3 regions of the Iodobacter ciconiae genome follow, and region 3 is predicted to be linked to each of the others. Evidence: predicted binding sites of a transcription regulator. Region 3 holds the regulator's gene; each other region holds the start of a gene.
The links. Region 3 encodes FNR, which switches genes on or off when oxygen is low (the NO sensors DNR and NnrR bind a similar motif). Its sites were predicted from a motif close to TTGATNNNNATCAA; they were not measured.
Positions count from the first base shown of each region.

Region 1: EJO50_RS13665 (phosphoketolase family protein) is a predicted target of FNR. The motif match lies at 1,718-1,731, and genes of this name have one in related genera.
Region 2: pflB (formate C-acetyltransferase) is a predicted target of FNR. The motif match lies at 2,117-2,130, and genes of this name have one in related genera.

Region 1 covers NZ_CP034433.1:3,108,706-3,112,883, forward strand. The annotation lists gene EJO50_RS13655 (TerD family protein) at 1-339, opposite strand, end outside; gene EJO50_RS13660 (VWA domain-containing protein) at 409-1,158, opposite strand; gene EJO50_RS13665 (phosphoketolase family protein) at 1,820-4,178, shown strand, end outside.
Region 2 covers NZ_CP034433.1:1,241,364-1,245,541, forward strand. The annotation lists gene pflB (formate C-acetyltransferase) at 1-1,976, opposite strand, end outside; gene EJO50_RS05500 (peptide chain release factor 3) at 2,240-3,829, opposite strand; gene EJO50_RS05505 (PAS domain S-box protein) at 3,925-4,178, opposite strand, start outside.
Region 3 covers NZ_CP034433.1:1,605,142-1,609,319, forward strand. The annotation lists gene EJO50_RS07020 (sulfite exporter TauE/SafE family protein) at 1-10, opposite strand, end outside; gene hemN (oxygen-independent coproporphyrinogen III oxidase) at 16-1,419, opposite strand; gene fnr (fumarate/nitrate reduction transcriptional regulator Fnr) at 1,552-2,301, shown strand; gene EJO50_RS07035 (hypothetical protein) at 2,309-3,004, shown strand; gene EJO50_RS07040 (DNA translocase FtsK) at 3,222-4,178, shown strand, end outside.

The DNA.
Region 1 (4,178 bases), 1.5 Mb from region 3:
ATCAATGGTGCCAACAATAGCGATTAAATCACAACTGGCGGGCAGGGCATTAAAGTGAATCAGAATGACTTCATCCGGGCCATTTCCGTCTCCGGTACGATCATCCCCTGCCAAGTGCTCCATAGATGGAGTTTTTTGCTGGCCCCAATAGCAAATATGATCAACTTCGGTGATTTTTCCCATTGGGCCACCACCTGTGCTGCTTAAAGGGAAGCAACTTGCATCTAAGTCATAGCTGCCTTTGCTTGAATTTTTTGGTGGTGACCAGGAAAGCTCAAGGCGGACTGCTTGTAATGGAGTACTGTTTTTGGTGAGCGGTAAGCTACCGCCTTTAGTCATGGGGAGCTTCTTTTATCCTTACCAGGTTTTATTTAATGGTGAGTCGGCAGTTTTATCGCAGCGTTTTGCCTAGTTTTTGTATTCGGCAGGTAATTGCTCAAGCCAGCGTTTAAATTCAGTATCAAAAATACGATCATAGAGCTGGTCTGTTGAAAGGCTGGCTAATTCAGTGAGGCGATGAAATGTGCAGCCTTCAACTTCTGCCGCAGCTTTCTGCATTAAATTAAACTTTACCTTTTTATCCGAGTTTGCACCAATCAATACAACAAAAGTGCCAATTTTGGCCAGCTCATTTAATTGGGAAATAAAGTGGGGTGCCGAGCCCATATCTTCGCCATCTGAAACAAATAATACTAGAAATGCTTCTTTTTTCTCTGCTGTTTTTTTCTTGCCAAAGCTAAACAGACCTTTGAGCATGCCACCAAGAGTCTGCTCCATGGCTTTACTTTTTAATAGTGCCTCGAGTGCTTTTGCATAATCGGTAGAGCCCCATAAAATGGGTTTGGCCCGATTTAAAAAATCAGTACGTATATCGGTTTCGGTATCAACAGAATAGTCACCGGTATCTAGTGCTCTATCTGAAAAACCAATAATCTGAATATTACGGTCCGGGTCAATGACACCGGCTATTGCAAGTGCGGCTGTAAAAAACGGATCAACAATATAGCCTCCACTGGGGAGTTTTTTTGTAAATTCATCTTTAAATGAACCGCTTACATCTGCAAATAGTTTCATATTTATTTTAAAGCCTGGCGGCGCATTCTGTTTTTGTAAGACTAAACGAACTTTGTCTTGCTCTTTTGCCATTGGTAAACTCATACATTGCTCCGGTAGCAGAATGTAAATATGGAGGGGGGAGTGCAGCTGTAATTTAAATTTTGTATAAGGGATGATTGGTTTGTGGGCAGCTGCATCTGTTTAAGGGGCTGCGCTGACATGCGAGTGCTTGGGGAGGTCATTACTTCATACTTACATGGTGGGTGTAAGTTACTGGAGAAGTAAACAAAGAGCAAGTAAGGTATGTAGCTGGTAGGGTGGCAGCTCTGATTTGTTTTCATCGTTATAAAAGACAGGGAGTTTTTTATAAAATTTATTGATTTTAGATAAAAATTCAAAGCTATTTAATTGCTGTAAATAATGATAAATAGTATATTTTGAATTGTTTTAAGGCAATTTATAACCATTTGTTTATGATATAAAACTGTTATTTTTTATAGTGGCTTTAATGTATATTGTTTTACAGGCAACACCATGCGGATAATTACTTATTTGGATTTGGTATTATTTGTTATTCTGCATCTGGATGGAACAGACGCTGCTTACAGCTAGTCCTTTGTGAGTAAGGTAAAAAGCTTATTGTGCTCAACTCCTGATGGGTTTGATTTTTGTCATGCAGCCTTAAATAGTAATCATGTACAGTAAGCCCGAACAGATGAACTCTTAATGATTTACTGATTAGCAACTCTCAACGAGGTGTTCCGTGACTCAACAGCTATCTCTTGCACAAATCGACAAAATGCACGCTTACTGGCGTGCGGCTAACTATCTTTCTGTTGGTCAAATTTATTTGCTGGGTAATCCGCTTCTTCGTGAACCGCTTAAGTTTGCACATATTAAGCCACGTCTGTTAGGCCACTGGGGTACAACACCCGGCCTGAATTTTATTTACGTTCATGCCAATCGCGTTATTAAACAACGTAAAAGCCCGATGATTTATATCACCGGTCCTGGTCATGGCGGCCCGGGTCTGGTGGCAAATACTTATCTGGAAGGCAGCTACGAAGAATTCTATCCACATATCGACCGCACTACCGCCGGTATGCAACGTCTGTTTAAGCAATTTTCTTTCCCGCGCGGCATCCCTTCGCACGTAGCGCCGGAAACCCCGGGTTCGATGCACGAAGGTGGCGAGCTGGGTTATTCGCTTTCACACGCTTTTGGTGCTGCATTTGATAATCCAGATCAAACGGTAATCGCAGTTGTGGGGGATGGTGAAGCTGAAACCGGCCCGTTAGCTGCATCCTGGCACTCCAATAAATACCTGCACCCGGTGAATGACGGTTTTGTTCTGCCTATCTTGCATCTGAATGGTTACAAGATTGCCAATCCAACGCTGTTGTCCCGTATCAGTCATGAAGAAATCAGCAAAATGTTTGAAGGCTTTGGTTACAAGCCTCACTTTGTTGAACTGAAGACCGAAACATTCAATGAAAAAGACGAGTCATTTACCGAGATCCACCAGAAAATGGCTTCGACCATGGATCTGTGTATGGCTGAGCTGGATGCGATTCGTGCTAAGGCTCAGGCTGAAATGGATGCCGGCCAGCCGATTACCCGTCCGCGTTACCCAATGATTGTGATGCGTACGCCTAAGGGCTGGACTGGCCCGAAAGAAATTAAAGGCAAGAAAGTTGAAGATTACTGGCGCAGCCATCAAGTGCCGTTTTCTGATATCGATGAAGAAAACGTTCACAATCTAGAAAACTGGATGAAGAGCTATCGTCCGGAAGAGTTATTCAATACCGATGGATCGTTCAAGCCTGAGCTGGCCGAATTAGCACCGGAAGGCGCGTTGCGCATGGGTTCTAACCCGGTTGTGCATGGACAGGAATCTAAAGACCTGCGTATGCCGGATTTCCGTAAATACGCGGTTACTTTTGATAAGCCAGGTACTGTGAACGTTGAAGCCACCCGCGTGATGGGTAAGTTCCTGCGCGATGTGATGGATGAGAACGAAGAGCAAAAGAATTTCCGTATCTTCGGGCCGGATGAAACCGCATCCAACCGCTGGAACGATGTTTTCGATGTATCGGGCAAAACTTGGTTTGCTGATTACCTTGAAGCGGATAAAACCAACGATTTTCTGGCGCAAGATGGTCGCGTGATGGAAATTCTGTCCGAGCATACCTGCCAGGGCTGGCTGGAAGCATACAACCTGACCGGTCGTCATGGCTTCTTTAGCTGCTACGAAGCGTTTATCCACGTGATTGATTCGATGTTTAACCAGCATGCAAAATGGCTGAAAACAACACGCACCATCAACTGGCGTAAACCGTTGCCATCGCTGAACTACCTGCTTACATCGCACGTATGGCGTCAGGATCACAACGGTTTCAGTCATCAGGATCCGGGTTTCCTTGATCATGTGATCAACAAACGTGCAGAAGTGATCCGCGTTTACCTGCCAGCAGATGCCAACACCCTGCTCAGCGTAACTGATCATGTATTACGTAGCCGTCACTATGTAAACGTAGTGGTTGCCGGTAAGCAGCCAGCACTGCAATACCTGACCATGGATCAAGCGATCACCCATTGTACTAAGGGTCTGGGTATCTGGGACTGGGCGTCTAATGATCAAGATGGTGAGCCGGATGTCGTGATGGCTTGCGCGGGTGAAGTGCCGACCATGGAAGCTTTGGCTGCAACTGATCTGCTGCGCCAGCATTTCCCTGATCTGAAAATCCGCTTTGTAAACGTGTGTGATCTGATGACCTTGCAGCCGGAAAAAGAGCACTCACATGGCTTATCCGATCGCGAGTTTGATGCGCTGTTTACTACAGATAAACCGGTGATGTTTGCTTTCCACGGCTACCCATGGCTGATCCACCGCCTGACTTACCGTCGCAATGGCCACAGCAACATCCATGCGCGCGGTTATATCGAAGAAGGCTCGACCTCTACTCCGTTTGATATGGTGGTAGTGAACAAGCTGGATCGCTTTAACTTGGCCATCGACGTAATTGATCGTGTACCTGTCTTGCAAAAAATTGGCGCGCATGTTCGCCAAAAACTGTCAGACAAACTGGTAGAACACGGCCAATATATCGCAGAACATGGTG
Region 2 (4,178 bases), 360 kb from region 3:
CCATCCAGTGCGGCTTCGTAAGGAATTTTCGATACCGAGAAGCCTGCTGCGATAAAGCCATTGGTATCACGGCCGTTCATTGGGTTAGCACCTGGTGAGAATGGCGCGCCTGCACGGCGGCCGTCTGGTGTGTTACCTGTTTTTTTGCCGTAAACCACGTTAGATGTAATGGTCAGTACCGATTGAGTAGGCATTGAGTCGCGGTAGAACACAGGCTGAGCTTTAATCTTGCTCATAAATGATTCGGTCAGCCACACTGCAATATCATCCACACGGTCATCATTGTTGCCATAAGCCGGGTAATCACCTTCGATCTTGTAATCGACTGCAATACCTTTTTCATTACGCACAACACTTACCTTTGCATGTTTGATGGCAGAGAGTGAATCTGCAGCCACTGACAAGCCGGCAATACCGCAGGCCATGGTGCGCAGAATGTCACGGTCGTGCAGAGCCATTTCAATGCGCTCGTACGAATACTTATCGTGCATATAGTGGATGGAGTTCAGCGCAGTGACGTATGTTTTTGCCAGCCAGTCCAGCATTACATCGTATTTAGCCATTACTTCATCGTAATCAAGTACATCGCCTTTGATTGGTTCAAAACCATTAGCAACGACCTTGCCGGTTTTTTCATCTACACCACCATTGATCGCATAAAGCATGGCTTTGGCAAGGTTAACCCGTGCGCCAAAGAATTGCATTTGCTTACCGACAGCCATGGCTGAAACACAACATGCAATGGCGTAATCGTCACCCCATTTAGGTTTCATCAGGTCATCATTTTCATACTGGATGGCCGAGGTATCAATCGATACTTTCGCGCAGAACTCTTTAAAGCCTTGCGGGAAAGACGTTGACCACAATACAGTCAGATTAGGCTCTGGAGCTGGTCCGAGGTTGTACAGGGTGTGTAGAACACGGAAGCTGGTTTTGCTAACCAGAGTACGGCCATCAAGGCTTGTTCCACCGATTGACTCAGTTACCCAGGTCGGGTCGCCAGAGAACAGATCATCGTATTCCGGTGTGCGCAGGAAGCGGATAATGCGCAATTTCATGACCATATGGTCAATCATTTCCTGAGCTTGTGACTCGGTAATGCGGCCCTCAATCAGATCGCGTTCGATATATACGTCAAGGAAGGTTGAAGTACGGCCAATTGACATTGCCGCGCCGTTTTGTTCTTTTGTGGCAGCAAGGTAACCAAAGTACAGCCACTGGATGGCTTCCTGAGCAGTGGTCGCAGGCTTGGAAATATCAAAGCCGTAGGATTTTGCCATTTGCTTAAGTTCGCCCAGTGCTTTGATTTGCTCGGACAATTCTTCACGCAGGCGAATGACTGATTCGGTAAACGGAACGTCATTGAGTTCGGTTTTTTCGCGTTTTTTGTCGTTAATCAGGAAATCAACGCCGTACAAAGCCACACGACGATAGTCACCAATGATACGGCCACGGCCATATGAATCTGGCAAACCGGTGATTACGCCCGAGCTGCGGCATGCCATGATTTCTGGGGTGTAAGCATCAAATACACCCATATTGTGATCTTTACGATATTTGGTAAAAATATCAATAATTTGCGGGTTCATTTCAAAGTGGTAGGCTTCAAGGCCGTTTTGTACCATGCGCAAACCGCCGTTCGGCATAATAGCGCGACGCAGTGGTTTGTCAGTTTGAACACCAACGATGGTTTCCAGATCTTTATTAATATAGCCAGGGTCATGCGCAGTAATCGACGCGCCAACATGGGTCGATACTTCCAGTACACCACGTTTACGTTCTTCTTTTAACTGAATGGATAATTCAGTCCAAAGTTGAGTGGTGCGCTCAGTTGGGCCTGCGAGGAAGCTATCATCACCTAAGTAAGGCGTGTAATTGAGTTGGATAAAGCCGCGAGTGTCGACTCTATCTTGCCACTCGCCTGCTTTAAACCCGCGCCAAGCGTCAAGTTGAAGATGGTTTTCTGGTGCGTTCATAGCTGATGCTCCTAGTAGGCCTCAAGACCCTGTTGCCTGCATGTCTTATAAAGGACACGTTTTTAAAAATTTAATCTGTTTGAGTGCGGATAGTGTCGCCTTCAATGCATTCATCCTAGTCTGATCTTTGACGCAAAAACTTAATATAAATCAAATTCTTTGTTTTGTAGTTTGTATAGAGTTGGCTACTTTTGCCCGAGTTAGATAGAGCATAAAATAGGAAAAAAAACAGCGTCATATTGTGACGCTGCCAGGTTGAATATTTACAATGTAACGGCGTGCTCACGGGTTGCGTGAAACACAATTTTAGGCCACCTCTCCTGAGTGAGCTGCAGGTTCACCCTGCTGGTTGCGAGGTAGGCAAGGCTGTTTGCAGCATCACGTCCCAGATTATTGACCAGCTGCCCTTCAAAATCGTCGAGCATTTTTGCGTCTTCACAGCTTACCCAGCGTGCGGTGTAAATGGTGGTCGATTCAAACACCGCTTCTACACCGTACTCGTTAGCAAGGCGCGAGGCAACGACCTCAAACTGCAGCACCCCTACAGCCCCCAGAATCAGGTCCGAGCCATTGAGTGGCTTAAATACCTGCACTGCGCCTTCTTCACCCAGCTGTTGCAAGCCTTTTTGCAGTTGCTTGATTTTTAGCGGGTTTTTGATGCGCACAATGCGGAACATTTCAGGGGCAAAATAAGGAATACCGGTAAAGGCGAGTAATTCACCCTCGGAGAAAGAATCACCAATCTGGATGTTGCCATGATTGGGCAGGCCAATAATATCGCCAGCGTAGGCTTCTTCTACCTGCTCACGGCCTTGCGCCATAAAGGTCACGACCGAGTTGGCGGCAATTTCGCGGTTAAGCCGCAAATGCCTGAATTTCATGCCACGGGTAAATTCGCCCGAACACACACGAAGAAAGGCAATCCGGTCACGGTGTTTTGGATCCATATTGGCTTGAATCTTAAACACAAAGGCAGAGAATTTTTCTTCGGTCGGGCTGATGGTACGCACGGTGGCATTGGCATCCCCCGGTGAGGGAGCCCAGTCAACCAGTGCATTTAATATTTCGCGAATCCCGAAGTTATTAATGGCTGAGCCAAAGAAGACAGGGGTTAGATCACCTGATAAAAACTCTTCCAGCACAAAAGGGTGCGAAGCGCCGCGTACGAGCTCCAGCTCCATACGGGTGTTTTCGATTTCTAGCGGGAATAATTCATCAAGGCGTGGGTTATTTAAGCCTTCAATGATTTCCACTTCATCCAGCGGGCCTTTGCCGGGGGTGAACAGCAGTACGGTATCGGTCAGAATACTGTACACACCACGGAAAGTTTTACCCATGCCGATTGGCCAGGTAATGGGCGCGCAACGGATTTCCAGCACGCTTTCTACTTCGTCTAAAAGCTCGAGCGAATCGCGTACTTCGCGGTCAAGCTTGTTCATCAGCGTAATAATCGGCGTATTACGCAGGCGGCAGACATTCAAAAGCTTGATGGTTTGCGCTTCCACGCCTTTGGCCGCATCAATTACCATTAAGGCGCTGTCTACGGCGGTGAGTACGCGGTAAGTATCTTCGGAGAAATCCTGGTGGCCCGGGGTATCAAGCAGATTGACCACGTGATCACGGTAGTCAAATTGCATGACACTGGATGCGACCGAAATACCTCGTTGCTTTTCGATATCCATCCAGTCGGAAGTGGCGAACTTGCCGCCTTTTTTTCCTTTAACCGTACCGGCGTTTTGAATTGCACCCGAGAAATAAAGCAGCTTTTCGGTGAGTGTCGTTTTACCCGCATCAGGGTGGGAGATAATGGCGAAGGTGCGGCGACGGCCTACTTCGCGTGCTAAATCAGTCATGTAAAGGGCTACAAAAAAGCAAAGGAGGGATTTTACGTTAATTACGGGGGATAAGCACGGATCACGCAGGCAGATTCTTGCTCCGATTTTTGGCCTTATGGTTTATCGGCGGGCTCAAGTGGCAGCAAGATACTGATGATGGCGCCTCCTTCGCCGGCATTTCTGGCACTGATTTCTCCTCCGTGATCGGTCATGATCTGACGGCTGATTGCCAGCCCCAATCCTGTACCGCTGGCGTGGCTATTTAGCCGGCTGCTTTGAATAAATTTATCAAAGATCAGATCAAGTTCTCCTTCTGGAATGCCGGGGCCGTAATCTCTTACGCTTAAACCCATTGCGGCTCTGCCAT
Region 3 (4,178 bases):
ATTCAAGCATTCAATTTATATCAACTTAGAATAGCGCCCTGCAGGTGCGGCATGACGTAAATACCGGTCAAAAACCATTGCAATAGAACGAACCAGAAAACGCCCCTTCGCAGTAATCGTGATTGAATCATCCCTCAGCACAAGCAAACCATCGTCCTGATAGGGGGCAAGCAATTTCAACTCATCTGAAAAATAACTTTTAAAATCAATTAAATAAGATACTTCAACTGACCGAAAACCAAGTTCGAACTGGCACATAAGTGATTGAATTACCGAGCCACGTAAAAAATCATCGTGCCCCATTAACAAACCGCGATCAACAGGCAAGCGGTCCGCATCTAAATACTGATAATACGTATCTAAATCTTTTACATTTTGCGCAAAACAATTGGCGACTTTGCCAATTGCCGACACACCAAAAGCCATCAGGTCACAATCGGCGTGAGTAGAATAACCCTGGAAATTACGATGCAATTGCCCGCGTCTCTGAGCAATAGCCAAAGCATCATCAGGTAGGGAGAAATGATCCATGCCAATATATACATAACCTGCAGCCAGTAGCTGATTCACACTGCTTTGCAGAATATCGAGTTTACCCTCAGTTGAGGGTAATTGCCCAGCATCAATCCGTCTTTGCGGCATAAACCGTTCGGGCAAATGAGCATAACTATACAAGGCCAGCCGATCAGGCCGTAAGGTGAGCACCTTCTCTATAGTTTGATACATGCTGGCCTGGCTTTGATGTGGCAAACCATAGATAAGATCAATGCTTACCGATTTAAAACCATTTGCTCTGGCAGCATCAATCACAATACGCGTTTCTTCTTCACTTTGCACACGGTTAACCGCCTGCTGAACTTCTAAATTAAAATCCTGGATCCCTACGCTCATACGGTTAAAACCAATACTTCCTAGATGCGCTACTGTCGCTGCACTCACCTTGCGAGGGTCAATTTCAATCGAAAACTCACCGTCAGCCTTTAAATCGAAATGGGTGCGAATCCCCTCCATTAACCTGCTCAATTGCAAGTCATTCAAAAACGTAGGTGTCCCGCCGCCAAAATGCAACTGGGAAACCGTGCCACGCTTAGTTAATAATGCCGACTGTAACTTTACCTCTTTAAGGAGATAATCGAGGTATTGATCTGCTTTACTTTGATCCTTGGTGATCACTTTATTACAGGCGCAGTAATAGCAGATAGTATTGCAAAATGGCAGGTGAAAATACAGGGAAAGGGGCTTGATCCGAGTGCCCGGCTGTTGTTGCAGTACACTTTGCTCGTAAGTATGTGCATCCATTACAGCAAATCGATCCGCAGTGGGGTAGGATGTGTACCTTGGGCCTTTCCCATTGTGCTGGCTAATTAAATTTCGATCAAAATCAAGTGGCTGTAATACAGCAACATTATCCTGGAGCATCCTAGTTTCATCCTTTTTATTGTATCGGTGCAGCTTGCCCAGATTCATTTTTCATAACCTTGATCGATATCAAAGTCTACACAAGAAATTGTGCTTACTACGTGATATCGAGAACATGAATTGAAACGCCTCATGACAACGACATCTCACATCCCATTACGTGATCTTAGCCTTAAGCATCTTCGCCAAAGCTGTATCAATTGCAGCTTGCGTGAGTTATGCCTGCCGATCGGTCTTTCAGCGGAAGAAATGCGCGAGCTTGATGCCTTAATTACTCAAGCCAAACCCATCAAGCGGGGTGAGGCTCTCTACCGCGCTGGTGAGCCTTTTCGCTCCCTTTACGCGATCCGCCTGGGCTTTTTCAAAGCCAGTGTCATTTCAGAAGATGGCCGCGAACAGGTAACAGGTTTTCATATGGCAGGTGAGCTAATGGGCATGGATGCTATCAGCTCTGATCTGCACACTTGCGATGCCATTGCTCTGGAAGACAGCGAAGTTTGCGAGTTGCCCTTCTCTGATATGGAAGAATTAAGTCGCCGCATCCCGGTCTTGCAACATCATTTTTATAAACTCATGAGCCGTGAGATTGTCCGTGATCATGGCGTAATGTTGTTACTCGGCAACATGAAGGCAGAAGAGCGCATCGCCGCCTTCTTACTGAACCTGTCACAGCGTTTTGCAATTCGTGGCTATTCTGCCAGCAGTTTTCATTTACGGATGACACGGGAAGAAATCGGCAGTTATCTGGGATTAAAACTAGAAACCGTAAGCCGCTCACTTTCCAAGTTTCAAGAGAATGGCCTGATTAAAGTACAGAACCGCCTGATTGAAATTATTGACTCCGATGCGCTAAAGCAACTCATCAATAACAGCCAACAATAAGCCTCCCATGACCCTTTTAAATGGCCCAGTTCTGTTTTTAGCCCCTGCGGCCATTTTAGAGTCATTGCAATCCCGGCTTACTCCTTTACAACTACCACAACTCATGCTGCTCCCGCTCGATATGCAGGCAAAGATTCCTGCACTCGCCATAAAAGGTCTGCTTATTTCTGCCGGACATCAAAACTTAGAAGATTATTTACACTGTGCACGCTGGGCCGAAACACAAGGCTGGCATCATATTGATCTGTCCCTCACTGGAGAACCTCAGTATGCCACCCAGCTAGGCTGGATGATTGCAGCCAGTGGCACACAGGCCGCACTGAAAGTCGCCGCACCACTTATCGACGCTCTGGCACCAGCAGGACGCAATAGCTGGCTTCATGCCGGAGGTGCGGGTGCAGCAAGCTTTCTGGCGCTATTGCAACACGCTATGATGCAACCACTTATTGAGAGCTGGAAAATCATCTCCCCCGATGGCAAGCCCTCTTCTAAAGTAGATTTAAATGCATTCGCTAAATTACAGGCCACGCAATCACAGGAAATTGCCGCGCTTTGCAAAGCATATTCAGTATTAGCAAACAACAGAAGCCATCAAGCCTTCCATCATCAGCTTACCCTGTTTGATCTGGCTGAGAACCAGGAACCTGCTGCTGCGCTGGCCCAGCTATTAATACAACTTTTAAATTGCAAAAATCAACCATAAACAAATCAATATCTGTCCCATATAAACGCCAATCAAATAAGCTAAATCACAGGCATTCGCATACAAAATGCCCGCCCTATATAGAACGGGTGTGCTTTTAACTCGTACCACCACGACAAGTTACACCAAGCTCTGGCCTTTTTGCTGATTGGCGTTCTTCCCAAGGAAGCGGATAATGCCGAGTCTGCTTATTTTTGCTGTCTTGGATTTGTAAAACATGTCAATTCGATTCATATCCCGAATCAATCACTTATTGCAAACAGCCCGTTTAGCCTGGCTTTGCCCTGCGTTTATTTTGATCGCACTGTTAGGCTTTAACCGTCATATTGCCCTCGCCGCCTGGTTGTGCGCATTTTTTGCTTTAGAGCGAGCCTGGAAACAGCAAAAGCAGTCTGCAACTGAATACCTTGGTTTCACTGTTGCGCTCAGCACGTTAGCAGCAGGGCAAAGCTTATTAAGCTATTCAGCCATTTTATCAGCGCTCTTATTTGCCATTGGTTTGGGCTTGGGTGTTCCGCTTTGGCGCCAGGCCCCCTGGAGTGTCATTCTGGAAAAAACGGGCTTGGCGATAGAAACCGGTGCGAAAGCTATTATTGATAGTATCAAGGCCCAGTTTGATCCCGTGCATCTGGATGAAACTGAAGAGCCCGCAGAAGAGGATTGGGATGAATCTATTGGCTCTCCGGCGGTGTCTACTTTACCAGCAGTAAAAACACCAGAACACGATAGAGCCACGCCCACCGCCCCTGCCATGCCCATTGTGGCAAGACGCCCGGTAGTCAATCTGCTTAAATCTGCCTCTCTTAAATCTATTGAAACAACAACGCAAAACTCACAAGCTATTTGCCGGGAGGAGCTCTTCTCTCACCTTAAAAGCCAGCCTGCCACCACCGCTGCCCCCCCTTTGCCACTCATTGATTTACCGCAAATTAAACAGCACTTGCAAAGTGATCACAGGGTAAAACGCCATATCGAGCAGCCACCTCCTGCGGCGCCAGCGGCTTTACCCCTCATTGCCAGTGAAGAAATTCATCAGCGTTTACTGCATATTCATGGTAAAGCCCCCGAAGCTGCACCAGTGACTGGCCGCAGCCCCAAAACCAACAATAATATTAAATCCAGCCCGCGCCTATTTCAGCTAGAGACTAAACCCGAACCAGCTCCACGCATTGAG